Regions from separate parts of the Mycobacterium cajalii genome, predicted to be linked through region 1. Evidence: riboswitches for the same ligand, from Rfam matches in the RefSeq annotation. Region 1 holds a riboswitch; the other holds the start of a gene.
What was found. A riboswitch is a leader RNA that binds a small molecule or an ion and turns the genes downstream of it on or off. The one in region 1 is predicted to bind magnesium.

Region 1 (15,480 bases):
CACGTCAAGCAGTCGGGCGGGCACGGCCAGTACGCGGTGTGCGACATCGAGGTGGAGCCGTTGCCGGAGGGCTCCGGGTTCGAGTTCCTCGACAAGGTGGTCGGCGGGGCGGTGCCGCGCCAGTTCATCCCCAGCGTGGAGAAGGGTGTGCGCGCCCAGATGGAAAAGGGTGTGCACGCCGGCTATCCGGTGGTCGACATCCGCGTCACCCTGCTCGACGGCAAGGCGCACAGCGTGGACTCCTCGGACTTCGCGTTCCAGACGGCCGGCGCGCTGGCGTTGCGGGAGGCGGCGGCGACGACCCGGGTGGCGCTGCTCGAACCCATCGACGAGATCTCGGTTCTGGTGCCCGACGACTTCGTCGGCGCGGTGATGGGCGACCTGTCGAGCCGGCGCGGGCGGGTCCTGGGCACCGAGGCCGGTCGCGACCGCACGATCGTGCACGCCGAGGTGCCACAGGTGGAGCTGATCCGCTACGCCATCGATCTGCGTTCCCTGGCGCACGGGGCCGCGTCGTTCACCCGGTCGTTCGCCCGTTACGAACCGATGCCGGAATCGGCGGCCGCAAAGGTGGCGGCTACTGTCTGACAAGGCATGTCGACATTCAACGGACTTCCCGCCCATATCCTGCTGAACCATTTCGTCGTGGTCCTCGCGCCGCTGACGGCGGTCCTGGCGATCCTGTGCGCGCTGTGGCCGGCGGCGCGCCGGCGGCTGATCTGGCTCGTCGTCCTGCTGGCGGTGGCCACGGTGGCCCTGACCCCGGTGACCGCCGGCGCGGGCGCGTGGCTGGCGGCGCGGGTTCGCGCCGCGCCCGCCGCGGTGCCCGTGCTGGCCGCGCACGAGCAGCTGGGCTCGACGTTGATCTACATCGTCGCGGCGCTGCTGGCCACCGTCGCGCTGCTGGCCGCCGTCCATGTCCGCCAGACGCGCGGAACGGCGGTCAGCCTCGTGGCGCAGTCGGTGGTCGGGGTGCTGGTGGTCGTCGCCGCGGCCGCGACGCTGATCCAGACCTACCGCATCGGCGATTCCGGCGCCCGGGCGGCGTGGGGCACGGTGTCCTCAGCCACCCCCTAGGTGGCTGGTGTCGAACGGCCATTGTGGGGGCGCTGGTTGACCGGTCGGGCTATTGGGCGATGCTCGTGTGGTCGTGAGCGGTTCCTAGCTCAGGTGAATTCGGTTGTCGGGATTGGCGATTCCGTTGCTTGGCTGGTCTACAGGCGGTCCTGGTGGGCCGGTTGGCATCGCCGACCGGCCTCAGGTCGTGGCGGCGGCCCAGTTTGCGCCTTCCCGGTGTAATCCGAGCACACCCAGGCGTGCGAGGTTGATCGCGGCGGCCAGCAGGGAGAAATCGGCGGCGACCTTGGTGGTGCCGCGCACGCGCGCACGGCGGCCGCCGTGGCGGCGGCGCATCAGGTGGCCGATCTTGCGTTCCACTTTCGGCCGGGTGGCCTTGTAGTCGGCGACCCAGCCCGGATCTGCTTGGGTGGTGCGAGCACGGGTGAGTTCGGCCTCGTAGCGGCTGATCGCGATGGTGCGCCCGGCGGTTGAGCTGGTGCACTGCTCGGCCAGTGGGCAGCAGGCGCAAGCCGGGCCGAACACCGCGTTGCCGCCGCCGCCCTTGGCCGGGCGGATCGGCACGGTCACCGCGCCCGGGCAGGTGACCGTGCCGACGTCGAGGTCGATGACGAAGCGGTCCTTGGCGTAGCGGCCACCCGGCGCGGTCGGTGGCTGCACCTTGGTGAAGATTTCCGCGCCCGCGGTTTCCAACACGGCCAGCAGTTTGCCCGCACCGTAGGCGGCGTCGCCGTAAACCGCCGGGCATCGCTGGTCTTGGGCTCCGCACACGCTGGGGGCGCTCCCGTCGCCATCACCATCACCGACCGCGCTGGCCGCGGTCGTCGTGCCAGCACTTGCACCGAGGCTCGAGTCGTCCTGAGGATCAACGCAATCTCCGTCGGCGGTGTTGGTGTCGCTGGTCACCGGAGTGGGTAGGTCGCCGGCCAGCAGGTCGGTGGCGGGTTGGGCGTCGCCGGCGTTGCCGGCGGTGACTTCGGTGGCGGTGATGATCTCGGCGTCGGGGTCGATCGCGATGTGACCCTTGTATCCGTCGAAACCCCGCGCGGAGGTCTTGTGGCCGTGGCGTGCCTGCGGGTCCACCGTGGAGATCACCCGATCGGCGGCCACACGGCGCGCGATGCGGAATATCCCGTCGGCGGCGTCTTGGTCGAGGTCCTGGCCGACCACGGTGGCCAACAGTTTGGCCGCCTTGTCCACCTCGGGCTTCAGCGCCTGCTCATCCAGGCAGGCCAGCAGCGCAGACGCGTCGCGGGCCAGCGCGTCCACCAGCGCCTCGCGCGCCGCCACGTCGTCGTAGTCACACACCGGTTTGCCGGCGCTGACGTAGTCGTCGTCGCGGGACAGCCGCGCCCGCAGCGCGGGTTGCAGCTCCGCGCCGGCGACCGCCAGCAGTCCCCGGATCGCCGAGCGGATCAATGTGACCGTGTCCATGGTGGCCACCGCGTCATACAGCGGGGTCGAGTCCAGCACCCGCTTACGGCCCACCAGCCCGGCCGCCTTGGCCGCTTGCAGGGTGACCTCAAAGATCCGGTCCGGGCGATCCGAGCGGGCCAGCCTCGCGCGCATGTCCACCAACACGGTGTGCACAAACCCCGGATAATCGAAGTCCAGCCCGCCCGCGGCATACTTCCACCGCGCGTCGAACGCGAACCGATCCACCGCCTCCCGATCCGAAAGCCCCTCGATGCGCTGCAACACCATCACCACCGCCACAATCATCGGCGGCACGCTGCGCCGGCCGACATCGGTGAACAAGTCGGCGAACATTTCATCGCCGAACAAGTTGAAGCACTCCCGGTGCAGCACGCTGTAAATCGAGTCCGGCGCCACCCGGCCCTCGCAGAAATCCACCGTCGACCGCCACAAATCCGCCTGTTTCGGCGTCAAACCCAAACTCACCCAACCATTCTCGCCGACCGCACCCGATTACCCGGTCAACGCCACGCGAAAAACACCAGCCCCCTAGACCGCGAGCGTGCGTGTCTGTACGGCGACACGCCGGTGTGCCTGACATTCTGCGCACGCTCGCGCTCGGCGGGCTACCCCTGTTGAGGACCGAACTGCCGGGCCACGGCGCGGCGGTCCAGCGAGCCCTTTGCGGTGTGGGGCAGTTCCCCGGCTTCCTGGAAGATGGTGGGCACCTCGTAGGGCGCCAGCTTCTCCCGGCAGAACGCCACCAGTTCGGCGGGGGTCGGCGCGGCGAGTTGCCGGGGAACGAACACCGCGGCCACGGTCTCCCCGTACATCTTGTCGGGCATGCCGAACACCGCGACCTCGAGCACACCGGGGTGGCTGGCCAGGACTGCCTCGACCCGCTCCGGTGAGATCTTCTCCCCGCCGCGGTTGATCAGCTCCTTGATCCTGCCGCGGATGCTCAGGTCGCCGGCCGCCGACAGCGACCCGAGGTCGCCGGTGCGCAGCCACCCGTCGGTGAAGTTGGCCGCGGTGATCGCCGGGTCGCCGAGGTAGCCCCGCACGACGGTGGGGCCGCGCAGCCAGACCTCGCCGACGGCCCCGGCGTCCAGCGGCTGGCCGTCGGACCCGGCGATCCTGATCTCGGGTCCGGTCGAACGGCCCACGAGACCCGGTGTCTCGGCGGGGTTTTCGCGTTGGTCGATGCCCGTGGTGGACACCTGGTGGGTGGCCTCGGTCATGCCGAACGCGCACACCACCGGCGCGGAGAAGGTGTCGCGCAGCGCCTGCGCCGTCTCCGGCGTGAGCGGGGCGCTGCAGCTGCGGATGAACCGCAGCGCGGCCCTTTCGGTCTGCTGCCGATCGGTCTTGGCCCGCTCCAGCAGGATCTGGTGAATCGTCGGGACCGCGGTGTACCAGGTGGCCCGGACGGCGTCGATGTCGTCCCAGAACGTGTGCGCCGAGAACCGCCCGCGCGCCGGCAGTAACACCGCACCCCCGGACGCCAGTGTCGACAGCAGCGCGGCGAGCAGCCCGTGACCGTGGTAGAGCGGCATCACCGCGACGGTCGCATCGTCGGGCCCGAAGCCGTAGCCGGCGACGATCGCGCGCACCGAGGCCGCGAGGTTGGCGTTCGTCCACGGGACCATCTTCGGCAGGCCGGTGGTTCCCCCGGTGAACATGATCATGGCGTCGTCGTCCCGCAGCCCCTCGGGCGCCGGCGCAGGCGAGCCGCAAGCCTGCGCGGCGTCCAGGTCGACCGTCGGGCCGCGGTCGGGGCCGACGGTCACCGCGATCGGCCACCACCCCGGCGCCGGCTCCTGCTCGTCGGGCACGTCCCCGTCGACGAGGACCACCCGGGCGCCCACGGTCTCGCTGCGCCGCCGCTGCTCGCCGACGGGCAGGGCCGGGTCCAGCGGGACGGCGACCAGCTCCGCGCGCGACGCCGCCAGCAGGCCGACGACGAATTCGGCGTTGCTCCCCGCGCGCAGCGCGACCCGGTCACCGGCCGCCAGCCCGGCCGCGCTGAGGCGGCCGGCCAGGTCGTCGACCAGTCCGACCAGGTCGCGGTAGCTGACCCGGATGCGGTCCCCGGTGACGACGAGCGCCGGCGCCTCCGGGTGCGCGGCCGCCGCCGTCGCGACCAGGTCGGCGATGCGCGGGCTCGCGGACGCCGCGGTCGACTCAGTCCCCATCGCCATGTCCCTTCCTCGGGGCCCTTGCCGGGCCGCAAAACTCCTGCTCGCACCCTGCCGCGCCGCCGCGACGGCCGTCCAATACCGATGCCCTCACAATTGATAACCGATGGCTATCGAGCGGGGATGACCGGCCCGCCAACGCCGTCGATAAATTGCGTGAATCGCTGCATAGCGGCTTAGTGTTGGACACCTCCGGCACCGCGGAACACAGTGATCACGGATCCCATCGACCACCAGGACACGAGGAGTCGCCACCATGACCACCGATTCGGCACCTCCGGAGTCGACGCGTTCGACCCACGGCTTCCATCTCGTCGTCGACGCGCTCAGGGCCAACGACATCGACACCGTCTACGGGATCGTCGGCATCCCGATCACCGACCTGGCCCGCGTCGCGCAGGCGTCCGGGATCCGCTACATCGGCTTCCGCCAGGAGACCTCGGCCGGCAACGCCGCCGCCGCGGCCGGGTTCCTCACCCGGCGTCCGGGTGTCTGCCTGACGACGTCCGGGCCCGGTTTCCTCAACGGCCTGCCCGCACTCGCCAACGCCACGACGAACTGCTTCCCGATGATCCAGATCTCGGGTTCCAGCAATCGCGCGCTGGTCGATCTGCAGCGCGGCGACTACCAGGATCTCGACCAGCTCAGCGCCGCAAAGCCTTTCGCGAAGGCGACGTACCGGATCTCCCGCGTCGAGGACATCGGCCGTGGGATCGCGCGCGCCGTCCGCACCGCGGTTTCCGGCCGGCCGGGCGGGGTGTACCTCGACATCCCCGGTGAGGTGCTGGGCCAGGCGATGGACGCGGCCGCCGCCGCGCAAACCGTGTGGCGGGTCGTGGACCCGGCGCCGCGCCAGCTCCCGGCGCCGGACGCGGTCGAGCGCGCTCTGGACCTGCTCGCGCGGGCCCGGCGCCCGCTGATCGTGCTCGGCAAGGGCGCAGCGTACGCCCAGGCCGACGAGGCGATCCGGAAGTTTGTGGAGGGCACGGGGATTCCGTTCCTGCCGATGTCGATGGCCAAGGGGCTGCTGCCGGACTCGCACCCGCAGTCCGCCGCGCCGGCCCGCTCGCTGGCGATCTCGCGCGCGGACACGGTGCTGCTCGTCGGCGCCCGGCTGAACTGGCTGCTGGGCCACGGCGCGTCGCCGCAGTGGTCGGCCGATGCCGCCTTCATCCAGGTCGACATCGAGGCCTCGGAGTTCGACAGCAACCAGCCGATCGCGGCGCCACTGGCGGGCGACATCGGTTCGGTGGTGTCGGCGCTGCGCGACGGTGCGCTCGCGCGCCCGATCACCGCGCCGGCGGAATGGGTCGAGGAGCTGGCCGAGCGTAAATCGCGCAACGAGGCGACGATGCGCGAGCGCCTGGCCGAAAACCCGCACCCCATGCGGTTTTACAACGCGTTGGGCGCGATCCGCGCGGTCCTGCAGGAGAACTCGGACGTGTACGTGGTGAACGAGGGTGCCAACGCGTTGGACCTGGCCCGCAACGTCATCGACATGGAGGCACCGCGCCACCGGCTCGACACCGGAACCTGGGGCGTGATGGGCGTCGGCATGGGTTATGCCATCGCGGCCGCGGTCGAGACGGGCAGGCCGGTGGTCGCGATCGAGGGTGACAGCGCATTCGGCTTCTCCGGCATGGAGGTCGAGACCATCTGCCGCTACCGGCTTCCGGTGACCGTGGTCATCCTCAACAACGGCGGCGTCTACCGCGGCGACGAGGCGCCGGCCGGCAGCGATCCGGCGCCCACGGTGCTCAACGCGCGGGCGCGCCATGAGCTGATCGCAGAGGCGTTCGGCGGCAATGGGCATCACGTCACCACCCCCGGCGAACTGCGCTCGGCGCTGACCGCGGCGATCGCCACCGGCGGCCCGTCGGTCATCGACTGCGAACTCGACCCGTCGGCCGGCGTCGAAAGTGGGCACCTGGCAAGCCTGAACCCGACCAGCGCCGCCGCGGCGGCCGCCAAGGTCAGCGCCGGTGCGTGAGGCCCAGCAACTGAGCGTCGAAGAACTCGTCGAGTGCGAGCTCCTGGGCCGAGGCGGCGAGCGCGCGCGCGATCGGCGAGCCGGGCCCGGCGGAGTTGGTCGCGAGCGCGATCTCGGCCTTCACCACCGGGTCCACCATGGCGACCGCGCGGATCTCGGCGTTCAGCGGCGAGGTCCACAGCCAGGTGTGCGGCACGATGCACGCCCAGTTGCCCGTGGTCACCTGCGCGAACAGCGAAGCCACCGAATCGGTTTCGACTTGCGGGGTGACGGCCATCGCGTGGCCGGCGAAGGCTTCGTCGATGATCTGCCGGTCCCGCATGTCCGGGGTGAGCAGCGCCAGCGGCAACTGCGCGGCCTCCGGCCACGTCAGCGTCGTCGCACCGGAGGGCAACATGTCCGCGGGTGACAACAGCACGTAGCGCTCCTCGTAGAGCGGGACCAGGTCGACGTCGCGAGCTTCGTCGGGCGCGGCGTGCACGATGGCGGCGTCCAGCTCGAACTCGCGCACGCGCCGGTACAGTTCCGTGGCCGCCAGCCGGGACAGCACCTGGACCTTGGCCAGCGGGTGCGCCGAGCAGAAAGCCGAGAGCACCAACGACGCGGTCGTCGAGGCGGTCGGAACGGTGCCCAGCCGAAGCGTCCCGGTGATGCCCGACCGCACGGCGTGCACCTCGGCCTTGAAGGCGTCGTGTTCGGCGAGAATCCGTTTGGCCCACACGACCAACCGCTCGCCTTCGGGGGTCAGGCCCTCGAAGCTGTGTCCACGATTGATCAGCGTGACGTTCAGCTCACGCTCCAGTTTGGCGATCGCCGAGGACAACGCGGGCTGCGAGACGTAGCACCTCTCGGCCGCCCTGGCGAAGTGGCGTTGCTGCGCCACCGCGACGAAGTACTCCAACTGACGGAAGAGCACCCGCACCTCCTGGCCTCCGGGCACCGCTGCGCCGAGGCTAACGCGTCGCCCGCGCGTCGGCCAATCCCGCGGCGCCCCGGCACACCCGTGCACCGCTCGGTGACGAAATCGCGCCCGAGGGGGGACCGGATCGTGATCCGCACACCGCAGTGATGCGTCATCGTTTGCTGAAACCGGCATCGGGTAGTCGGCAACTAGAATGTCGTTGTGTTGGTCGCACCATCTCGGAGGGCGGACGCTATGCGTCGATGGGTTCGTTATCTATTTGTTATGGTGGCGATCACAGCGACCGGCCTGGTGGGCTCCGCGCCCCGCAGCGTGGGCGCGGTTCCGGCACCCGAACCGGCTCCCGGGGTCGCCGCGATTTTGCCCGCCGACGGGGCGGTGGTGGGGGTGGCGCATCCCGTGGTGGTGACGTTCACCGCGCCGGTTTCCGACCGTGCCGCCGCCCAGCGGTCCATCCACGTGTCGACGGCGAGCAACGTGCCCGGCCACTTCGAGTGGCCCCGCGACGACGTCGTGCAGTGGGTGCCGGACCGGTACTGGCCCGCCCACAGCCACGTCTCGGTGGGGGTGCAGGCGCTGACGACGGGCTTCGACGTCGGTGACGCGGTGGTCGGCGTCGCGAGCATCTCCGCGCACACCTTCACCGTCAGCAGGAACGGCGAGGTGCTGCGCACCATGCCGGCGTCCATGGGCAAGCCCACCCGGCCCACGCCGATCGGGCATTTCACCGCCCTGGAAAAGCAGCGCAGCGTGGTGATGGACTCGCGCACCATCGGCATCCCGCTCAGTTCCCCCGAGGGCTACAAGATCACCGCCTACTACGCGGTCCGGGTCACCTGGAGCGGCGTCTACGTGCATTCGGCGCCGTGGTCGGTCGACTCGCAGGGCTACGCCAACGTCAGCCACGGCTGCATCAACCTCAGCCCCGACAACGCCGCCTGGTATTTCAACACCGTCAACGTCGGCGATCCGATCACCGTCGTGGCCTGACGCCGGCCGGCGCGATGTTTGCCGGCGCGGTCCCGGTTCGACCCGGGTCGGGGGCGGGGCCGGCCGAGGTGGGCGGTGGGCCCCGGCAAACTCAGCCCGCCAATGCCGTTGCGGCCGAAGCCCTTACCGCGCCCGTCGCCGAGCCGCTCGGTCAACCGGGCAGCTGGTCCTTGATCGCGGCGTCCTGCTTGCGGCCGATGTCGATCACGGCGTCCGGATCCATCGGTGCGTCCGGAGGGCTGTCGAATTCCATGTTGACCAGCGCGTTGCCCTCGGTGAACAGCAGCACGGTGACCACTTTGGCGCTGTCGGGCGCGGTGCCCGAGCCCCCGGAGATCATGGCCCCATGGGAGCCGACGTCGACCGGCTGCCACGTGCCGCTGACCTTGCCCGCGTAGTTTTTCTTGGTGTTCTCGACACCGGCCGCCGCCGCCGCGGGGTCCGCCAGGATCAAGATGAAGTCCCCGACCCGCTTGCTGTTGTCGGCGTTGACGAACAACTGCGCAACGCCGAGGCCGTTGTCCGGGTTCAGCAAGGGAGGTTGGGGAGCGCTGAAATCGGGCCCGATGTCGGCCGGCTTGATGAGCAGCACGCTGTAATCCGTTTGTTGTCCCGGCGGCGGGCTCGTCACCGTGCCCGGCGGGGCCGACGAGGTCGGTGCGGCCGATGACGTCGTCGTGCTCGACGACGTCGGCGCCGAAGTGGTCCGGTGGTTTCCGCAGCCGGCGGCCGCCGCGCCCACCACGAGCGCGAGTGCGCAGCCGGTGGCGGCTTTGCGGGCAGTCTGCATGGGCGTTCCTTCCCCGTCGAGAAACCCCTGTCGGTGCGGCGCCTGACGCTGCAGCGAAACGCCGGCGTGAACCGGCCAGCTTATGAACATACGCGGCATGCCCGGCGGTGGGTGCCGGATCGCGACCTATGCTGGCGCCAAAGGGCGGTTTCGCCGGGAAGGAGGCGCGATGGCGCGCGCGGTGCGGTTCGACCGTTACGGGGGCCGCGACGTCCTGTACGTGGCGGACATCGAGATGCCCTCGCCGGGGCCGGGCGAGGTGGTGGTCGAAGTCCGCGCCGCCGGGATCAATCCCGGCGAGGCCGGAATCCGCACCGGGGCGATGCACGAGATGTTCCCCGCGACGTTCCCCTCGGGCCAGGGCAGCGACCTCGCCGGTGTCGTGACCGCGCTGGGACCCGGAGTGACCGAATTCGCCGTCGGCGACGAGGTGCTGGGCTTCAGCTTGCGCCGGTCCAGTCACGCCACCCACGCCGCGGTGCCGGTGCATCAACTGATCGGCAAGCCGGCCGAATTGGCTTGGGAGGTAGCGGGTTCGCTGTATGTCGCCGGTGTCACCGCGTACGCCGCCGTCCGCGCGGTCGCTCCGCGGCCGCGGGAGACGGTCGCCGTGTCGGCGGCCGCCGGCGGGGTCGGCAGCCTGGTCGTGCAACTGCTGGGCCTGCGGGAGGCCGTCGTGCTCGGGATCGCGGGGCCCGGGAACGCGGGGTGGCTGCGCGACCACGGCGTCATCCCGATCGCCTACGGCGACGGCCTCGCGGAGCGGTTGCGGGCGGCGGCCCCGGGCGGAATCGACGCGTTCATCGACCTGTTCGGGCCGGACTACCTCGACCTGGCGGTGGACCTCGGTGTGGCACCGGAGCGCATCGAGACCATCATCTCGTTCCAGAAGGCCGCCGAGATCGGCGCCCGGACCGAGGGCAGCATGGACGCCTCGACACCGGAGGTGCTCGCCGAGATGGCCGGCCTGATCACCGCCGGCGCGATCGACTTCGAGATCGCCGCCACCTATCCGCTGGACCGCGTCGCCGACGCCTACGCAGAACTCGAGAGGCGGCACACCCGCGGCAAAATCGTTCTGCTGCCCGGTGGCTCACAGTGACACGGCGGGTGCGACGATGCCGACCTGCACGATCTTGACGACGACCAGCACGACGGCCACGACCAGGTAGGCGCGCAGGGTGAACAGCCCCATCCGCCGGACCGGCGACATGGTGGGCCGGTCCAGCCCGGCCAATTCGGGTGTCCGCCAGTTCATCCGGTCCTGCCGGAGCACCGCGCGGCGTTCGGCACGCGAGAGCAGCGGGGTGCCGTCGAGCTGGTCGACCTGCTCGGGGTCCAGGCCCCCGCCCAGCGCCCGCACGATGGCTTCGGCCTCGCGCCGGGCGGTGTACCGTCGGCCGGCGACGATCCCGGCGGCTCCGACGGCGACGCCGATCACCGCGCCACCCGCGAGGCCGGCCTCGATCGTGTTCGTGGACAAGCCCGGGAAGAAGGTCGTCGCCGTCAGGGCCAGCGACAGCAGCACGAGCGAGCACACGATGGTCCACGCGATGATGTTCTGCCGCACGGTGTTCACCCACGGGCCCAGCACCGCGCGGTCATTGCACAGCAGGACCAAGAACACCGTCGCCGAGGGCAGCAGGACACCGGCGAGCGCCTGCACGCCCTGGGTCACCAGGCCGAGCACGTGGTCGGGGCTGAACGCGACCGCCGCCGACACGGCGAGCAGCAGCGCGTAGCCGCCGTAGAACAGGGGCGCCTCACCGACCTTCCAGTGCAGGGAGTGTCGCCGTCCCATCGCGTCGCCCACGGCGTAGGTGGTGGCCAACCCGATGGCATTCGCGCCGATCAGCGACGCGTCGAGCAGGATGATCGCGAACAACGCCCCCACCGTGCCGCCGAGGTGGCGGGACAGGCCCGAGGCGACGGCTCCCGCGTCGGTGAACTCGCCCGTGTCGGCCAACCCGAACGCGGTCACCGCCATCAACGCGGTGGCGCCGACCATGACCACGACGATCCCGATGACCAGATCGGCGCGCGCGTACGGAATCCAGCGTGCCGTGATGCGCTTGTCCACCACGTTGGACTGCTGGAAGAAAAGCTGCCACGGCGCCACCGTGGTGCCCACGATCGCGATGATCAGCAACAGCACGGTGGAGTCCGGGCGACCCGGGAACCGCGGCACCAGCCCCCCGGCCGTCCCCGCCAGGGTGGGATGCACCAGCAGCACCATCGGAACGATCAGCACGTTCACCGCGATCAGCACGAACATCAGCGCCTCCCACCGCCGGAACGAGCCACCGGCCACCACGGCGAACAACAGCACGGCGGCGGCGGGGATCGCGACGATTTTGGGGCAGCCCAGGTAACCGAGGGCCAGGGCCACCCCGATGAACTCGGTGACGATCGTCAAGGCGTTGAGGATCAGCAGATCCCCGACGCTGAACGCACCCCAGAACTTGCCGAACCGCTCGAATATCAACCGCGCGTGCCCCACCCGGGTGACCGCGCCGAGCCGCAGCACCATCTCCTGGTTGACGTACAGCACCGGGACCAGGAACGCCAGCGTCCACAACAGGGCCATCCCGTAGTTCTGGCCGGCCTGTGCGTAGGTCGCGACGCCACCGGCGTCGTTGTCGCCCACCATGACGATCAGCCCCGGTCCGGTGATGACCATCAGGGTGCGCAGGCGCCGCCAGCGGCCGCCGGCGCCGTCGTGGCGGATCCGGCCGAACGCGCCGACGATGTCGCCGGCGTGCGCGGAGTCCAGCACGGCCTGCCCGGCCGCGTCGGGCAGGCCGTGCTGCTGCGTGGAGAGTGAAGCCATCGAATTCTCACTGTCTGTGCGAGAGTCACGCCCAAATGCGTTGGACAACTGAGACCGTCGATATGACGGGACGGGGCGCGGAGCGATCAGCGCCGGCGGTGCACACCGTCCGACGACTGCGCGGCGGGAGCGGCCAGCACGGCGATCGGCATCCGCGACACGTAGCGGTTCGCCCGCTCCTGGGGGTTCGGGCGGTGCCGTGCGCACCAATGGGTAAGTACCGCAACAAAAGCCATGGTGTTCTCCTGGTGGAGGCCCGATCGGCTCACGACGTGCAGCGCGTCAGACGCGCCCGGCGATCAGCCGGCGCAGTGATGGCCGGAACCGGATTGGGACGAGACGGAATTCGGATGGGGACTATCGCCTGGACTGGTCCTGCTCATCTCGCCCTCACCTCCTCACGGCCGGGACACACGCGGGTGTCGTCGCATTCACCTGAACGGGAGAGGCACGAATGACGGCGGCGAACCGCCGACCGCACCCCTCTCGTCGGAGCTTCGGCACTGCACGGCGTATCCGGGATTCAGCCGCGGGTCGCGACCCGCTTCGTCCGGAAGCCACTTGGGCTCAACCCTTGGGTCCGGGAAGAGCTGTCCTGACCCGGGGCGTCTCTCGACGTTCGGGGTCAGTGGCCTGTATCCGTGCAGACGCCTCACCTACCGAGGTGCTTGCCGGTCCATGCTGACACCGCCACCCGCCGCCCGTCAAACGCCGCGCCGAGGAGGCATACCCTCGAGTGCATGCCCACAACGTTGCAGGACCCCAGAGTGGCGTCGACGCTCGAGACGATGTATGCCCAATCGCGGAACCAGATGTCGCTGCTGCAGGAGCGGCGCGGTGAGTTCGACCGACCGATGACCACCGAGGAGCGCACCGAGGCGATGAGCGAGTTCTACATCCCGGTGACCCCCGAGGCCGGCCGGCTGCTGTACGCGCTGGTGCGCTCGACGCGTCCCACCACGGTGGTGGAGTTCGGCATGTCGTTCGGCATCTCCGCGGTGCATCTGGCTGCCGCGTTGCGCGACAACGGTTCCGGCCGCGTGGTGACCACCGAGCTGAGCGCCACCAAGATCGCCGCCGCGCGGCAGACGTTCGCTGACACCGGCCTGGACGACGTGATCACCATCCTCGAGGGTGATGCGCTGGCCACGCTGGCCGAACTGGACGGGCCCGTCGACTTCGTCCTGCTGGACGGGTGGAAGGACCTGTACCTGCCCGTCATCGAGCTGCTCGAACCGCGCCTGTCGACGGGTGCGCTGGTCGTCGCCGACAACACCGGCGCCGCCGACACCCAGCCCTATCTCGACCGCGTGCGCGACCCCGCCAACTGCTACGTCAGCTTCAATTTCGGTGTGCGGGAAAGCGACAGCATGGAACTGAGCTGCCGCACCTGAGCGTCGCCGCTACTTCAACGACTTCTCCAGCCACGGCGTCAGCCACCGCACCCCCTCGGAGGTGAGGTGCACGCCGTCGCTGCGCACCTTGATGCCGTCGACCTTGGCGGTGTAGACCCCGTCCGGGCAGAGCTTCTTGTTGAGGTCGAGGATCTGGACGCCGGGGTGCCGGCTCACCGCCGCGCGCAGCATGGTGTTCCACTGGTTGACCCGGTTGGGCTGGTCTTCCGGGTACAGGCGGCCGTCCGGCTTCTCCCCGCCGCGGCTGTAGGGCACGGTGGCGACCACCACGCGGGCACCGGTGGAGCCGGCGATGTCAAGCGCCCGTTGCAGTTCCGCGTTGAGGTAGGAGTCGAACGTCGGGTCGCCGATGTGGGTCCACTGCCCCTCGTTGACGCGGTCCACCGTCTCCCAGCGGCCGATGATCAGCAGCGCCACGTCGGGCTGGTCCTGGCTGACCTGGCGGGCCCAGCGGATCGGCCAGCCGTCGCATTCGGCACGCTGTTCCAGCGTTTCGCCGACATAGCGGTACGGCGTTCCGCGCACGAGGCTGCAGCCGATGACGGTGTGGTCGAGGAAGGCGAACCCCGGTGTCGGCGGCAGGAAGTGCATCCAGGTCCACCCGATCGAGTCGCCGAACACCGAAACGGTGAACGGGCGGTTGGGGTCTCGCGGCCTGGGCGGTGCCGGGCGGCCCGCGTCGGGCGGCGACGGCGAGACGGCCGCCACCGCCGAGACCCCCGGCGGTAGGCCGGCCTCGCGCAGCGCTGGTCCGGTGCCCACGGGGACGACCAGCAACGTCACCGCGGCCGCGCTGGCCACGGTCGCCGCGGCCAGCGGCAGCAGCGGCACCCGCGCCGGACGCCAGCGCCGGATCGGTTGCTCGATCAGCCACCACGACGCGGCCGCCACCGCGATGGTGGCCGCGCACCGGACCGCGAACAGCCGCAGCCCGTCCCATCCGGTGCGTTCGCCGTTGAGCGCCAGGAAGATCGGCCAGTGCCACAGATAGACGCCGTAGGAGATGGTGCCCAGCCACACCAGCGGGCGCAGCGCCAGCACGCGGGCCACCAGCCCGCGCTGCTCCAGCGCCACCGGGGCGACCACCAGGACGGCCGCGACGGCAACCCCGATCAGCAGGCCGTGCCGGAACTCCCGGGCGGCGCCGGTCGCGAAGTGGACCGCCGCGGCCAGCCCGGACAGGCCCAGCAACGGCAGCACCCGGGCGACCCGCCGCCCCCACCGGCTGCGGATCAGGCACCACCCGCGGTTCAGCGACTGCCAGTCCCGCACCAGCAGAGCCGCGGCGGCGGCGCCGACCAGCAGTGCCTGCGCGCGGGTGTCGGTGCCGAAGTAGATCCGGTCACGTGTGCCGTCGGAGACGAAGACGATCGCGGCCGCCGCCGAGGCGAGCGCCCCCGCCGTGGCGAGCAGGAAGGCGGTGAACCGCACCCCGCCCACGGTGGCCCGGGTGGAGCGCCGCCGGGCCCGCGCGGCCAGCAGCAGCGTCACCGCGATGAGCAGCAGCGGCCAGACGAAGTAGTACTGCTCCTCCACGCCCAGCGACCAGGTGTGTTGCAGCGGCGAGGGCGGCGCACCCCGGGTGAAATAGTCGGTCTTCTGCGCGACGAACCGCCAGTTCGCCATCCAGCAGAATGCCGCGATCGCGTCGCTGCGCAACCCGGTCAGCGCCTGGTACGGGAGCAGTTCGCGGGCCGCGGCCACCGTGAGCACCATCAACACCAGGGCGGGCAGCAACCGTCGCGCACGCCGGATCCAGAAGCCGGTCAGGTCGATCCGGCCCGTGCGCCCGAGTTCGTCGAGCAGCAGCGACGTGATCAAAAACCCGCTCAGCACGAAGAAGACGTCGACG
Region 2 (15,480 bases), 2.4 Mb from region 1:
CGGATCTGGTCGGCGAACTCGATGCTGCGCGAGTCATACACATGCTCGATGCCCATGTCGCGCAACAACTGTCGACGCCCCTCGCTGCCGGCGGTGGCGAAGATCTCCGCACCCGCGGCGCGGGCGATCGCGATGGCCGCCTGCCCGACACCGCCGGTGCCGGAATGGATCAGCACCTTGTCGCCGGCCTTGATGCGGGCCAGGTCGGTCAGGCCGTACCAGGCGGTGGCGTGCGCGGTGGTCACCGCGGCCGCCTGCGCGTCGGTCATGCCCTCGGGCAGCTTGGTGGCCAGGCGCGCGTCACACGTGACGAACGTGGCCCAGCAGCCGTGGGGGGACATGCCGCCGACGTGGTCGCCGACCTTGTGGTTGGTCACGTCGGGACCGACGGCGGTCACGACGCCGGCGAAGTCGGTGCCCAGCTGCGGCAGGATCCCGTCCAGGCTCTGGTAGCGGCCGAACGCGAGCAGCACGTCGGCGAAGTTGATGCTCGACGCGGTGACCGCCACCTCGATCTCCCCGGGCCCCGGCGGAACCCGGTCGAAGGCGGCGAACTCCATGCTCTGCAGGTCGCCCGGCATGCGGATCTGCATGCGCATGCCGTCGCTCTCGTGGACCGCGATCGTGGTCTGGCGCTCCTCGGGCCGCAGCGGCGAGGGGCACAGCCGTGCGGTGTACCACTCGTCGTTGCGCCACGCCGTCTCGTCCTCTTCCGGGCCGACCAGCAGCAACTGGCGAACCACCTGCTCGGCGTCGGTGTTGTCGTCGACGTCGATGTGGGTGGTGTGCAGGTGCGGGTGCTCGGCCCCGACGACGCGCAGCAGGCCGCGCAGGCCGCCCTGCTCGAGGTTGGGCCGGTCGTCGGAGAGCACCGTCTGCGCGTTGCGGGTCACGACGTAGAGCCGTGGCGCCTCGCCCTCGATCTCGGGCAGCTCGCGGATGATGCGCACCAGGTGACGGACGTACTCGCCGCCCCGGGAGGCGCTTTCCGCGTCGGTGGCGCCGTTGGGCGGCGCGGTCAGCAGGACGACGCCGGTGAACCCGCCGTTGCCGATCTGGTTGCGCAGCCGCTCGGTGACGGCGGCGTGGTCGGCGTCCTGCGGCCACGACATCGTCGTGCACTCCGTGTCGTGCAGCTTCATCGCGTCGGTGAACGACGCCGCCACCAGGTCCGCGGCATCGGAGGTGCTGATCAGCAGCCACGCTCCGGGCTCGGCGGTGGCCACGTCGGGCAGCGACCGCTGTTGCCACTCGACGGTCAGCAGCCGCTCGCTCATCACGCGGGCGCGCTCGCTGCCCGGCGCCGAGCCGGTGCCCATCTGCAGCCCCCGCACCGTCAGCAGGACGGCGCCGTGCTTGTCCAGCAGGTCGAGGTCGGCCTCGACGGCACCGCCGGTCGCCGCGGTCACCCGCGAGTAGCAGTAGCGGGCGGTGTGGACGGGACCGTAGACGCGCAGCTGGTGCACGCCGAGCGGCAGCAGCAGGCCGCCGAAGCTGGCGTTCGCGACGCTGGGGTGAGCGGCCACCGACTGGAAGCAGGCGTCCAGCAGCGCCGGGTGCACGCCGTAGCTGGTTTGCTGCGTCCGGATCACGCTGGGCAGCCCGATCTCGGCCAGCACCGTGGTGCCGGTGCCCTCGGCGGTGTGCGCGGCGGCCAGGCCGGTGAAGGCCGGACCGTACTGGATGCCGCACATGTCCATCGCGTTGCGAAGGTCGGCGCCTTCCAGGTGGCTCGGGTGGGCCGCCAGCAGGGCGTCGATGTCCTGTGCCTGCGGGTGCTCCTCCTCGTCGAGCACGTCGAACAGGACCGCGCTGGCGCGCCGCACCTGCATGCCCTCGTCGGTGGTCTCCACCGAGAAGTTCAGCGCGCCGGGGGCCTCCGCGGTCGCGGTCAGGCTGACCTGGGTCTCCTCGTCCAGGAGCAGCATCTGCTCGAAGCGGACGTCGCGGACCCCCGCCGTCTCGCCGAACACGGTGCGGGCCGCGGCCAGCGCCATCTCGCAGTAGGCCGCACCCGGCAGCGTGGCCGTTCCGTGGACCTGGTGGTCGGCCAGCCAGGGCAGCACCGCGGTGCCGATCTCGGCCTGCCACACGTGGCGCTCGGGCTCCTCGGGCAGGCGCACGTGCTGGCCCATCAGCGGGTGCACCGCGACGCTGGAGCGCAGGGCGCGCGAGCTGTGGCCGTCGCGGCTCAGCAGCAGCGTCCGGTGCGTCCAGGACGCCAGCGGGGCATCCACCAGGTGGCCGTCGGGGTGCAGCACCGAGAAGTCGACTGCGGCGCCGGTGGAGTACACGTCGCCCACGAAGCCGCGCATACCCCGGGGCAGCGGCTGCTCGCGCCGCATGGCGGCGAGGGCGGCCACCGTCATGTCCAGGCTCTTGGCGGTCTGGTCGACGGCGTGGGTCAGCAGCGGGTGCGGTGCGAGCTCCCCGAAGACGCGGTAGCCGTCTTCGAGCGCCGCCTGCACCGCCGCGGAGAACCGCACCGTGTGGCGCAGGTTGTCCACCCAGTAGTTGGCGTCGCAGTACGGCTCCTCGCGGGGGTCGAACGAGGTGGCCGAGTAGTACGGAATCTCGGGAGTCAACGGCTCGATGTCGGCCAGGACCTCGTACAGCTCGTCGAGGATCGGGTCGACCTGCGGCGAGTGCGACGCCACGTCGACGGCCACCTCGCGGGCCATCACCTCACGCTGCTCCCACGCCGCGACGAGCTCGCGGACCGTCTCGGTCGCCCCGCCGATCACGGTGGACTGCGGGGAGGCCACCACGGCCACCACGGCGTCGTCGACACCGCGGGCCATCAGCTCCGAGAGCACCTGCTGGGCGGGCAGCTCCACCGAGGCCATCGCACCGTTGCCGGAGATCGTGGTCATCAGCTTGGAGCGCCGGCAGATGACGCGCACCCCGTCCTGCAGCGAGAGCGCCCCGGCGACCACGGCCGCGGCCGACTCGCCCATCGAGTGGCCGATCACCGCGCCGGGCCGCACACCGTAGGACTTCATCGTCGCGGCCAGCGCGACCTGCACGGCGAACAGCGTCGGCTGCACCCGGTCGATCCCGGTCACCTTCTCGGGCGCGGTGAGCGCCTCGGTCACCGAGAATCCGGACTCGTCGGCGATCAGGGGCTCCAGCTCGGCGATGGTCGCGGCGAACACCGGCTCGTTGGCCAGCAGGTCGGCACCCATCGCCGCCCACTGCGAGCCCTGGCCGGAGAACACCCACACGGGGCCCTTGTCGTCCTTGCCGGCCGCCTCCTGGTAGGGGGTGTCGCCGTCGGCGACCTCACGCAGCGCCTCGACCAGCTGCGCGTTGGTGCCGGCCAGCACGGCCGTCCGCACCGGGCGGTGCCCACGCCGGCGGGAGAGGGTGTAGGCCAGGTCCGCCGGCGTCAGCTCCGAGGCGTGGGCCTCGACCCAGTCGGCGAGCCGCCGGGCGGTCTCGCGCAGCCCCTCGGCCGACGAGGCCGACAGCGGGTAGAGCAGGGCGCCGTCGTGGCGGGTGTCGATCACCGCGCCGTTTCGTGAAGTGGTCTCGGGGGCCTGTTCCACGATGGCGTGCACGTTCGTGCCGGAGATGCCGTACGCCGACACCGCCGCCCGCCGCGGTTGGCCACCGTTGGTCGGCCAGGGCGTGGTCTCCTGCGGCACGAACAGGCCGGTCTCGATCTGGGCCATCTCGGCGGGCAGGGTCTCGAAGTGCAGGTTCTTGGGAACGACGCCGTGCTGGAGGGCGAGCACCGCTTTCATCATGCCCAGCGCGCCGGCGGCGGCCTGGGTGTGTCCGAAGTTGGTCTTGACGGCGCCGAGCACGCACGGTTGGTCGACGCCGTAGACCTCGGCGAGGCTGGAGTACTCGATCGGGTCACCGACCGGCGTGCCGGTGCCGTGCGCCTCGACCATGCCGACGGTGCTGGGGTCCACCCCGGATGCGGTCAGGGCCGCGCGGTACACCGCGGCCTGCGCCTCCGCCGACGGCATCGTGATGTTCATGGTGTGGCCGTCCTGGTTGGCGGCCGTGCCACGGATCACCGCCAGGATCCGGTCGCCGTCGCGCTGCGCATCGGCCAGGCGCTTGAACAGCAGCACCACGCAACCCTCGCCGGTCACGAAGCCGTCCGCCTTGCTGTCGAAGGCGTGGCAGTGCCCGGTCCCCGACAGCATGCCGCCGGCCGACGCGGACACCGACCTGCGCGGTTCGAGCAGCACGTTGACGCCGCCGGCGAAGGCGAGGTCGCTCTCGCCGTCGGCGAGGCTGCGGCAGGCCTGGTGCACGGCGAACAGGCCGGACGAGCACGCGGTGTCGATGGTCGCGGCCGGTCCGTGCACCCCCAGGGCGTAGGCGATGCGCCCGGAAGCCATGCAGGAGATGGTGCCCGGCGTTCCGTAGGGTCCGTCGAACGCGTCGGTGGCCGCCGACACGAATTCGTAGTCGCTGTAGTTGTATCCGACGAACACGCCGGTGGCCTCGGCCATGGTGGCCTTGGTGAGGCCGGCGTGCTCCATGGCCTCCCACGCCGTCTCCATCAGCAAGCGCTGCTGTGGATCCATCGCAGTCGCTTCTTTTTCGGAGATGCCGAAGAACTCGGGGTCGAAAGCGCCGATGTCATCGAGGAACGCGCCCCACTTGCACATCGACCGTCCGGGCACACCCGGTTCCGGGTCGTAGTAGTAGTCGACGTCCCAACGGTCGGCCGGGATCTCGACGACCAGGTCGTCGCCGCGCAGCAACGCTTCCCAAAAGAGGTCAGGGGAGTTGATGCCCCCCGGCAGCCGGCATGCCATCCCAATGACGGCTACCGGAGTAACTCCTGCCCTATCCACTGTCCTTCACCTCTCCTTGCCTATCCTGAAGTTCCTATCACTGCCGCAAGCTCTTATCAGCGCTTCGAGAAATATCGTTGAATTTTCAGTGCTGGCCGCGAACATCGCAGTGCCGCACGAACAACCCATCGACCCCCGCAATCGAAGCCTGCCGCTAGCGGGAGTTTCCGGCCTTCGTTGAGCGACGGCCTGATTTGCCCTGGTGGGGTTGTGTTTTTGGGCAGGGCTGGTGTATTACCCAACTCGCGGTGTTGGGCGCTGTTGGTCAGCGGGTGGGTGCGTATTGGTGGATTGCGAACAGGTCGGCGAGTCGCTGTTGGGTGGGGTTCATGTCGGTGAGCATGCGCTGCACGCGGGGCCGTCCCTTGCTGCCGTCGTGGTAAATCAACACGGTCTCTTGGATGCCGACGAGTTCGTCGAGCAATTCGCGTACCGACAGGTGCAGCCCGGCGTGCTCGGTCTGGCGGCGCATCAGGTGGGCGACGGCCAGGGCGAGCACGCAGTAGAACACGTGCACCCGGATCTTGGAGTCAGTCCAGTGGTGCATCGGGCTGAACGAGACCACGTGGGGGTCCTTGAGCTGGCGGAACCCGAATTCGGCGTCGGATTGCGATCGGTAGGCGGCCACCACGTCGGGCACCGGCCAGTCGCGGTTGGTGAACAGGATGCGCTTGCCGAACAGCCGCTCTTCCATGCGCTTTCGGGCCTTGGTGTCGGTGCGCCAGGACAGCCTCAACTGGGCGGGCGCCTCGCCGGTCAGGGTGACGGTGATGATGTCGGCGACCCAGCGGGGCTTGCAGATCGCGGTGATCTCGGCCTGGACCTGGTCGCGGTCGCGGCGGGTGCGGCCGCGCGCGAGGCGAGCGGCCAACTCGGCCAGGCGGCGCCGGGCCTTGGCCAGGGTCTGGTCCAGGCCGCGGGATTGCTTGGCCGCCAGGTTCGCCGAGTGGGTGAGCACCGCTCGGCGGGTGACGCCGAGCGCGGTGACGGTGGTGTCGACATAGCGCAGCCCGGGGTAGCGGTCGTCGTCCACGGGCCGGTAGTCCCGGGTCGGGATCTGCAGCAGTTCGGGGTGATCGCTGGGCGGCAGCGAACCGACGAACCCGATCCCGTGCGCCTCCACCACCGCATGGTTGTCGCCGCTGTTCTGCCCGGCGTCATAGACCACGGTCAGCGACTCCACGTGCTCGACCAGGTCCCGGTAGCGGGTGACCAGTTCGTCGACGACGGTGCTGAACTGGGTGACATCGGGCCGGTCCCCGGGATAGGCGTGCGCGATCACCGGCACCCCGCCGTCGCGGGTGACGACCAGGGCCAGCCCGACCAACCGCAGATCGGTGCGTTTCTGCTTGGCCTTGCCCCGCTGCGCGATCGGCGCGCGGTCGTTGCCGGTGTCGATGAAGGTGGCGAAGTTGGTCATGTCCAACGCCAGCCCGGTCAAATCCAGCCCGAACTCGGTCACCATCCGCCGTCCCAGCCGGGTCTCGATCTCACGCAGTTCGGTCTGGCCGAGGCGGTCCATCGCGTCCCAGAACCGGCGATGATCCACCGCGGCCCGGTCCAGCTTCACCCACCGCGGCCCGGCCGTGGTCGCCCACCAGTCGGCGAAGCCGCGCTTGGAACACGGGTCGACAATCCGGTTCGCGCACGCCAGCGCCAGATAGGTGCCCACCGATGCGGCCGCGTTCGCGTACCGGGGCGCCACCTCGTCGACGATGCCGGCCACATCCAGCCGGGCCAGCATCGACCACACCGCAGCCAGATCCCCGAACTGCTTGTGCTGGCTACGGATCGGCTGCCCGGCCGGCGTCTCGGACAGCTTCGCCATCACCTCCTCCGCGCTGCCCAAATACTGCTGAGACACGATGCGCGGCTTGCCCTGCACGCGGGCCGATTCCACCAGGTAGTAATAGGTCTGCTTGCCGCGTCGCTTACCCACGATCGACGCCATATATGGGTAATACACCCCAATCACACAAACCTCAAGCACCACAACACAAGACACGCCGCTCAACTACGAAGGCCGGAAACTCCCGCTAGACCTCGGCGCGATCTGAAGCGTAGCGGCTTCGGTTCACCTGCGCGGAAAAATCGTTCGGACGTACAAAAAATTTACAATCCTCAGGCGTGTCCCAAGCCGGTGCACCGGCTTGACTGACTCATCGGTCATTAGACCATCGCGCCCCTGTCATGCCTCCTGATCAGGTAGAAACTGCAGCTAGAGGCGCTGTGCGCCAACGTTGTCCAGTATTCGTGGGTTCGGGCCGCGGTGCGGCGGACGAGTGCGACAGTGATGTAGCCCTCCGCGGCTGGGTGGGCGTTCCCCTGGGGAAGCGCCCGTCGATGTAACAGGGGACTGCCGCATCGGCGGTGCTTTGCCGAGCGGTGATCGGGCGCCGCGGCGCCGCTTTCCGGCTGCCCCAGCGAGGTCCGGGCAGACGCGAGTTCGGCGCCTGGAAGTGGCGATCCAGGGGAGCCCGATGGCGTGATGGTAGGTGCTTCGGGGAATCCGCGTGGGCAATTCGGCGAATTGATATGCATAAGTGACGTATTCCACATCAATGCGTGCCGCGCCGTCACCCTGATCGTTACTATACAAGCGTTAAATTAATGGCTCGAACCGTCTTCGGGGCGGGGGCGGATCGGACCTCGTCGACCGTACGCGCAAACCGGTTGCCGGCCCGGATCGATCGAAATGTCACGGGCTGCCCGTCATGTCTGGTCGGCGGGCCGAGGTTTCGGTGTGGCCGCCGGACGGCCGTTGGGCGGCAACGGTTTCCGGTCGACCGTGCTGCGGACCCGGTGAAAGCCGCTGCACGCAAGGATGTTTCGGTAGCGGCCGAGTCCGCCCGGTCCGGCGGGTCGTCGTTGTGTCCGGCACCCACCCGATGGATACCATGGCCGGTGAACACAACGGATTCCCGCCAGTACAAGGGAGTACGCACGCCATGACGACAGCCCGGGTGCCCAGACTGCCGCTCGACGAAGCCAAAGCCGCCGCCGACGAAGCGGCCGTGCCCGACTACATGGCGGAGTTGAGCATCTTTCAGGTGCTGCTCAACCATCCGCCGCTGGCGCGCGCTGTCAACGACCTGCTCGCCACGATGCTGTGGCACGGCGACCTCGACCCGCGCCTGCGCGAGCTGGCGATCATGCGGATCGGCTGGCTCACCGCCTGCGACTACGAGTGGACGCAGCACTGGCGGGTCGCTTTCCGGCTGGGGGTGCCGGCCGACGACCTGCTCGGGGTGCGCGACTGGCGGCACCACGACTCCTTCGGGCCCGCCGAGCGTGCGGTGCTGGCCGCCACCGACGACGTGGTGCGCGACGGCGCGGTCAGCGCAGCGAGCTGGGCGGCCTGTGCGCGCGAATTGAACGGCGACACAAAGGTTCTGCTGGAGTTGGTCACCGCGATCGGCGCGTGGCGGATGATCGCGTCGATCCTGCACAGCCTCGAAGTCCCGTTGGAAGAGGGCGTCGCGAGCTGGCCGCCGGACGGCCGCCCGCCCGCATCCGACGCGTCGTGAGGGCCGAATCCTCCGCCCTTCGCAAACTAGATTGACTTATCAGTCATCAAATCTTAGCGTCGGCGAATGCGAACCAGGGCCGCCGAACTGCTCGGCGTGGAGTTCCCGATCTGCGCCTTCAGCCACTGCCGCGATGTGGTGGCCGCGGTGACCAATGCGGGCGGATTCGGGGTTCTCGGCGCCGTCGCGCACAGTCCCGAGCGCCTGGAGAACGAGCTGACTTGGATCGCGGAGCAGACGGGCGGCAAGCCCTTCGGGGTGGATCTGCTGTTGCCGCCCAAATACGTCGGGTCCGAGCGGGGCGGGATCGACGCCGCGCAGGCCCGGGACCTGCTGCCCGAGGAGCACCGCGCCTTCGTCGACGATCTGCTCGCCCGCTACGGCATCACGGCGACCGCCGACCAGACCCGCCGGCCGTCCGGCGGGCTCAACATCTCTCCCAAGGGTTACGAACCGCTGCTCGACGTGGCCTTCGCTCACGACATCCGGCTGATCGCCAGCGCGCTGGGGCCGCCCCCGGCCGATCTCGTCGCGCGCGCCCACGACAACGACGTGCTGGTCGCCGCGCTCGCGGGCACCACCCGGCACGCGCAACGGCACGCGGCGGCGGGGGTGGACCTGATCGTCGCGCAGGGCACCGAGGCCGGCGGCCACACCGGTGAGGTCGCCACGATGGTGCTGGTGCCCGAGGTGGTGGACGCCGTCGCGCCGGTCCCGGTGCTGGCGGCCGGGGGCATCGCCCGGGGCCGCCAGGTCGCCGCCGCGCTGGCGCTGGGGGCCGAGGGCGTCTGGTGCGGGTCGGTGTGGCTGACCACCGAGGAAGCCGAGACGGTCCCCGCGGTCAAGGAGAAATTCCTGGCCGCCAGCTCCTCGGACACGGTGCGGTCGCGGTCGATGACCGGAAAGCCCGCCCGGATGCTGCGCACCGCCTGGACGGACGAGTGGGAGCGCCCCGACAGCCCCGCCCCGCTCGGGATGCCGCTGCAGAGCGCGTTGATCACCGAGTCGCAGGTGCGCATCAACAAGGCCGCCACCCATCCCGACTCCAGGGCCCGCGAGCTGGCCACCTACTTCGTCGGCCAGGTCGTCGGATCGCTCGATCGGGTCCGGCCGACGCGTGCGGTCGTCCTCGACATGGTCGAGGAGTTCATCGACACCGTCGGGCGCCTCGAGGGTCTGGTCGACAGGTGAGCGGCGGCGTCCGCCGGAGCCGCGCGGTCACCGACGAGGACAAATCGCAGCGGCGCGACCAGATCCTGGGGGCCGCCAAAGAAGTGATCGCGCGCAAGGGTTTTCACGCGACAACGATCGCCGACATCGCCCAGCGGGCGAACCTGGCCTACGGCTCGGTCTATTGGTACTTCCACTCCAAAGACGAGTTGTTCCACGCGCTGACGGCGGCCGAGGACAGCGCGCTGCGCAGCCACGTCGGCGCTGCTCTGGCCGCGGCCGCAGACGGCCCGGATCAGGCGCCGCTGCGCGTATCCCTGCAAGTCGCCGCGCAAGCCACCTTGGAGTTCTTCGAGGCCGACAAGGACACCATCAAGCTGCTGCTGCGCGACCCTTACGCGCTCGGCGAACGATTCGAGAAGCAGTTGGGCGGCATGTACGAGCGGTTCGTCGACGACATCGAATCCGTCGTCCTCGCGGCGCAGGAACGCGGTGAGGTGGTGGCCGCCCCGCCGCGGATGGTGGCCCACAGCCTGGCCGCGCTGGTGGGGCAGCTGGCGCAGCGGCGGCTGAGCACCGACGACGGCGTCACCGCGGCCCAGGTCGCCGACTTCCTCGTCGCGCTGGTGTTCGACGGGCTGCGCCCGCGTGATCCCATAAGCCCTGCTCAGCCGGGATAAAGCTGGGCGACGCCTGTGGGACAGGTGAAGGGGAGCATAAAGAATCGCGAACACGGCACGCCGGGAATTTGACCGCGCCCTACCCGTCGTGCATCATCGGTCAGGTATGCACCTCGTTAGGTGAGGCGGCTACACGAATACAGGCCACTGACCCCGAACGTCGAAAGACGCCCCGGGTCAGGACAGCTCCTCCCGGCTTAAGGGTTGAGCCCAGGTGGCTTCCGGGCAACCGGATCACGTCGTGTGGTGTCAAAACTCTGACGAGAGGGGTGCCGGTCTCCGACGGTCGTCGGGTTCTGTACTCCACGCGTGCGCGCTGATCGTGCGGATAGTCCGCACGAGTCGTGACCGTCGAGGAGGTGAGGGACGCATGAGTTCCAGCGATAGTCCGGGTCGAAGTCCGAACTTCGTCTCGTCCCGATCCGTTCTCCGGCACGACATCCTCGGCTGAGTTGTCACTACGCCAATAGGCCTGCCAGCCAGGCGTTCTGGGAGCGGAACCACAACGGGACGGGACGCGTCAGTCCAGTCAGTTCTCGTTTTGGAAGTCCCCGAGGAGGCGATGATGACCGCAGCCCTGTACGACGAAGTGGTGAGCCCGGCGCCCGTCCGCACGCTGACGGTGGTGCGCGACACCGACGCGGTCGCGGCGCCCGCGCCCCGGAAGGCGGCGCGCCGGTTGGGCAGCCTGCCGTTCGGCGGCGACCCCCTGGTCGACGGCGCGGCCCACCTGCTCTGCATCCCGCTGCGGCACGTGTACGCGGCGCTGTGGCGCGTCGGCGTGCTCGAAGTCCGCGCGTGAGTGCATGAGTAGAATCGACGCAACGGCATCGATCCGGCCATCACCGGGGAGCCTTCGGAAGAACAGCCATTTCGGCCCAGTAGACCCGAACGGGTAGGCCCGTCAAAGCCTTTCAACGAGCGGCCACGCGAAAGTGCGGCAAGCGGGGTGGTACCGCGGCGCTCGCGCACCCGGCGCGGCGTCGTCCCTGTAACGGCGTTTGGCACAGGAGACGACGCGCGACGTGACCGACAAGGCTTACCCCAAACTGGCCGGCGGGGCGCCCGACTTCCCGGCGCTCGAGCTCGAGGTTCTCGACTTCTGGGACCGCGACGACACCTTCCGCGCCAGCATCGCCCGCCGCGACGGCGCCCCGGAATACGTCTTCTACGACGGCCCGCCATTCGCCAACGGGCTGCCGCACTACGGGCACCTGCTCACCGGATACGTCAAAGACATCGTCCCGCGGTATCGCACCATGCGCGGCTACAAGGTGGAGCGCCGCTTCGGCTGGGACACCCACGGGCTGCCCGCCGAGCTGGAAGTCGAGCGCCAGCTGGGGATCACCGACAAATCGCAGATCGACGCGATGGGCATCGCCGCGTTCAACGACGCCTGCCGCGAGTCGGTGCTGCGCTACACCGACGAATGGCAGGCCTACGTCACCCGGCAGGGCCGCTGGGTGGACTTCGGCAACGACTACAAGACGCTCGACCTGCCGTACATGGAGTCGGTGATCTGGGCGTTCAAGCAGCTGTGGGACAAGAGCCTGGCCTACGAGGGGTACCGGGTGCTGCCGTACTGCTGGCGCGACGAAACCCCCTTGTCCAACCACGAATTGCGGATGGACGACGACGTCTACCAGAGCCGCCAGGACCCCGCGCTGACGGTGGGCTTCAAGGCGATCGGTGGCCCGGTGGACGGCGCCTACCTCCTGGTGTGGACGACGACACCGTGGACGCTGCCGTCGAACCTCGCGGTGGCCGTCAATCGCGATGTCACCTATGTCCAGGTGCGGGTGGGCGACCGGCGGTACGTGCTGGCAGAAGCCCGATTGGGCGCCTACGCAAAGGAACTCGGCGAAGAGCCCGAAGTGCTCGGCACCTATCGGGGCAGTGATTTGTTCCCGGTACGGTACGTGCCGCCCTTTCCCTACTTCATGGACACGCCGGATGCGTTCCGGGTGCTTTTCGGCGACTTCGTCACCACCGAGGACGGCACCGGTATCGTGCACATGGCACCGGCCTACGGCGAGGACGACATGGCGGTTTGCGAGGCGGCGGGGATCCGGCCGGTCACCCCGGTCGACGCCAAGGGCCGCTTCGACGCAGGAGTCCCGGACTACCAGGGGCAGCACGTCTTCGACGCCAACGCGCAGATCATCCGGGACTTGAAGAACGGGAGCGGGGCGGCCGCGGCCAACGGCGCGGTGTTGCTCCGCCACGAGACCTACGAGCACCCCTACCCGCACTGCTGGCGCTGCCGCAACCCGCTGATCTACCGGGCGGTGTCGTCGTGGTTCGTCTCGGTCACCGAGTTCCGGGACCGCATGGTGGAGCTCAACGAGCAGATCACCTGGTACCCCGAGCACGTCAAGCACGGCCAGTTCGGCAAGTGGCTGCAGGGCGCCCGCGACTGGTCGATCTCGCGAAACCGCTACTGGGGCACCCCGATTCCGGTTTGGAAGTCCGACGACCCGGCCTATCCCCGCGTCGACGTCTACGGCAGCCTGGACGAGCTGGAGCGCGACTTCGGGGTGCGCCCGGACAACCTGCACCGGCCCTACATCGACGAGCTCACCCGGCCCAACCCCGACGACCCGACGGGTCGCAGCACGATGCGGCGCATCTCCGACGTGCTCGACGTGTGGTTCGACTCGGGGTCGATGCCGTACGCGCAGGTGCACTACCCGTTCGACAACGCGGATTGGTTCCAGACGCACTACCCGGGTGACTTCATCGTCGAGTACATCGGCCAGACCCGCGGCTGGTTCTACACGCTGCACGTGCTGGCCACCGCGCTGTTCGACCGCCCTGCGTTCAAAACCTGTGTGGCGCATGGCATCGTGCTGGGGTCCGACGGCCAGAAGATGAGCAAGTCGCTGCGCAACTACCCCGACGTCACCGAGGTGTTCGACCGGGACGGCTCCGACGCGATGCGCTGGTTCCTGATGGCCTCGCCGATCCTGCGCGGCGGCAACCTGATCGTCACCGAGCAGGGTATCCGCGAGGGCGTGCGACAGGTGCTGCTGCCGCTGTGGAACGCCTACAGCTTCCTGGCCCTGTACGCGCCGAAGGTCGGTACCTGGCGCACCGACTCGCCGCACGTGCTGGACCGCTACATCCTGGCCAAGCTGGCGGTGCTGCGCGAGGACCTCACCGCGGAGATGGAGTCCTGCGACATCTCCCGGGCCTGCGAGCATCTGCGCCAGTTCACCGAGGCGTTGACGAACTGGTATGTGCGGCGCTCGCGTTCGCGGTTCTGGGAGGAGGACCCCGACGCCGTCGACACCCTGCACACCGTGCTGGAGGTGACCGCGAGGCTGGCGGCTCCGCTGTTGCCGTCGGTCACCGAGATCATCTGGCGCGGTCTGACCGGCGGGCGCTCGGTGCACCTGACCGACTGGCCGGACGCGGGCGTCGCGCCCGCCGACGCGGACCTGGTGGCCGCGATGGACCAGGTCCGCGACGTGTGCTCGGCGGCGTCATCGCTGCGCAAGGCCAAGAAGCTACGGGTGCGGCTGCCGCTGCCGAAACTGACTGTGGCAGTGGAGCACCCGCAGAGTCTGGAGCCGTTCGCCGACCTGATCGCCGACGAGCTCAACGTCAAGGCCGTCGAGCTGACCGACGCCATCGACACCTACGGCCGCTTCGAGCTGACCGTGAACGCCCGGGTGGCCGGGCCGCGGCTGGGCAAGGACGTGCAGGCCGCGATCAAGGCGGTCAAGGCCGGCGAGGGCGTCGTCAACCCGGACGGCACCCTGACCGCGGGCCCGGCGGTGCTGCAACCGGGCGAGTACAGTTCACGGCTGGTGGCCGCCGACCCGGAGTTCACCGCGGCGCTGCCCGGCGGGGCCGGCTTGGTGGTGCTCGACGGCACCGTGACCCCTGAGCTGGAGGCCGAGGGCTGGGCCAAGGACCGGATCCGCGAGCTGCAGGAGCTGCGCAAGTCGACCGGGCTGGACGTCTCCGATCGCATCGCCGTGGTGATGTCGGTGCCCGCCGGGCGGGCCGACTGGGCGGCGGCACACCGGGACCTGATCGCCGGCGAAATCCTGGCCACCAGCTTCGGCTTCGGCGAACCGGGGCCGCACGCCGTCGCGATCGGCGACGGCGTGCGGGTGAGCCTGAGCCGAACCTAGCGTCCTGCGCCGTTAATTCGTCGGCCCCGTTCGCTGAGGCGCCGAGACTGCGGTGGTGGCGACGTCGAGGCGAAAAAGGAGCGCTGAACGCAGTCTCGAAGCCGCCAGCGCAGACTGGGCACCGCCGGCGGCGTCTGTTAGCAACCTCCGACGAACTTACGTGCGAGACCACTAGCCGCCGCGTGCCATCCGCGATACGGGCCGATCGATAGGATCAAGTTCGGCGATCACGTGTGCGGGTAGGGCGCCCGGCCGGCCCGGGGCTCCAGTGGTGCGCCGGGCCGGCGGAGACGCCCCATCGATTCCGGCCGCGGCGCAAAAAAGGAGAGACGATGTCTTATCTGGTTACCGGCCCGGATCTGATGGCGGCCGCGGCGGCGAATCTGGAGCGGGTCGGTGCGGCGCTCACCGAGGCGAACGCGGCCGCGGCGGCTCCGACGACCGCGGTGGCGCCGGCGGGCGCCGACGAGGTGTCGCGGGCGGTCGCCGCGCTGTTCTCCCGCTTCGGCCAAGCCCACCAGTCGCTCAGTGCGGGCGCCGCGGCGTTGCACGGAGAATTCGTGCGGACGCTGACCGCCGCGGCCGGCGCCTACGCGGGTGCCGAAGCCGCCGTTGCCGCATCTTTGCGCGGTGCGGGCAACGTCCTTGGTCTGTCGGTGTCGAGCGCGAACCCGGCCGGCGCGGTGGCGCTGATCATGGGGCCCAGCGGCATCCCCGTACCGCCCAACGTGTACCTGCGGGCCGTGAACGATCTGTATGTCCAGGTGCTCGATGCGGGTGCGTCCCCGTGGCCGTTGACGACGCCGGAGGGGCTCTACCCGATCACCGGGGTCAACAGCCTGCGCTTCGACACGTCATTGACCCAGGGCGTCGCCACGCTGTACTCGGCGATCCTGCACCAGATTGCCGTCGGCAACCACGTCGACGTTTTCGGCTACTCGCAGAGTTCGACCCTGTCCTCGCTGGTGATGTCGCAGCTCGCGGCGGATCACGTGCCGTCCGGCGACGTGTCCTTCATCCTGGTGGGAGACCCCAACAATCCCAACGGGGGTTTTCTGGAACGCTTCGTCGGTGGCTTCGTTCCCAGCCTCGGCCTGACGTCCACCGGCGCGACCCCGAGCGACCTGTATCCGACCACGGT

Region 2: another riboswitch for magnesium. It lies ahead of ACJ512_RS12390 (Rv1535 family protein); the one in region 1 lies ahead of ACJ512_RS01080 (NRAMP family divalent metal transporter).

The regions. Positions count from the first base shown of each region.
Region 1 covers NZ_CM141436.1:214,864-230,343, reverse strand. The annotation lists gene ACJ512_RS01125 (elongation factor G-like protein EF-G2) at 1-588, shown strand, start outside; gene ACJ512_RS01120 (hypothetical protein) at 595-1,077, shown strand; gene ACJ512_RS01115 (transposase) at 1,258-2,979, opposite strand; gene ACJ512_RS01110 (FadD7 family fatty acid--CoA ligase) at 3,120-4,694, opposite strand; gene oxc (oxalyl-CoA decarboxylase) at 4,948-6,681, shown strand; gene ACJ512_RS01100 (LysR family transcriptional regulator) at 6,665-7,597, opposite strand; gene ACJ512_RS01095 (L,D-transpeptidase) at 7,838-8,593, shown strand; gene ACJ512_RS01090 (hypothetical protein) at 8,745-9,383, opposite strand; gene ACJ512_RS01085 (NADP-dependent oxidoreductase) at 9,553-10,485, shown strand; gene ACJ512_RS01080 (NRAMP family divalent metal transporter) at 10,477-12,213, opposite strand; M-box (ykoK) riboswitch at 12,688-12,884, opposite strand; gene ACJ512_RS01075 (class I SAM-dependent methyltransferase) at 12,954-13,607, shown strand; gene ACJ512_RS01070 (DUF459 domain-containing protein) at 13,617-15,480, opposite strand, start outside.
Region 2 covers NZ_CM141436.1:2,570,634-2,586,113, forward strand. The annotation lists gene pks2 (sulfolipid-1 biosynthesis phthioceranic/hydroxyphthioceranic acid synthase) at 1-4,781, opposite strand, end outside; gene ACJ512_RS12370 (IS1634 family transposase) at 5,086-6,771, opposite strand; gene ACJ512_RS12375 (carboxymuconolactone decarboxylase family protein) at 7,769-8,347, shown strand; gene ACJ512_RS12380 (NAD(P)H-dependent flavin oxidoreductase) at 8,414-9,538, shown strand; gene ACJ512_RS12385 (TetR/AcrR family transcriptional regulator) at 9,535-10,197, shown strand; M-box (ykoK) riboswitch at 10,303-10,473, shown strand; gene ACJ512_RS12390 (Rv1535 family protein) at 10,763-10,999, shown strand; gene ileS (isoleucine--tRNA ligase) at 11,223-14,339, shown strand; gene ACJ512_RS12400 (PE family protein) at 14,672-15,480, shown strand, end outside.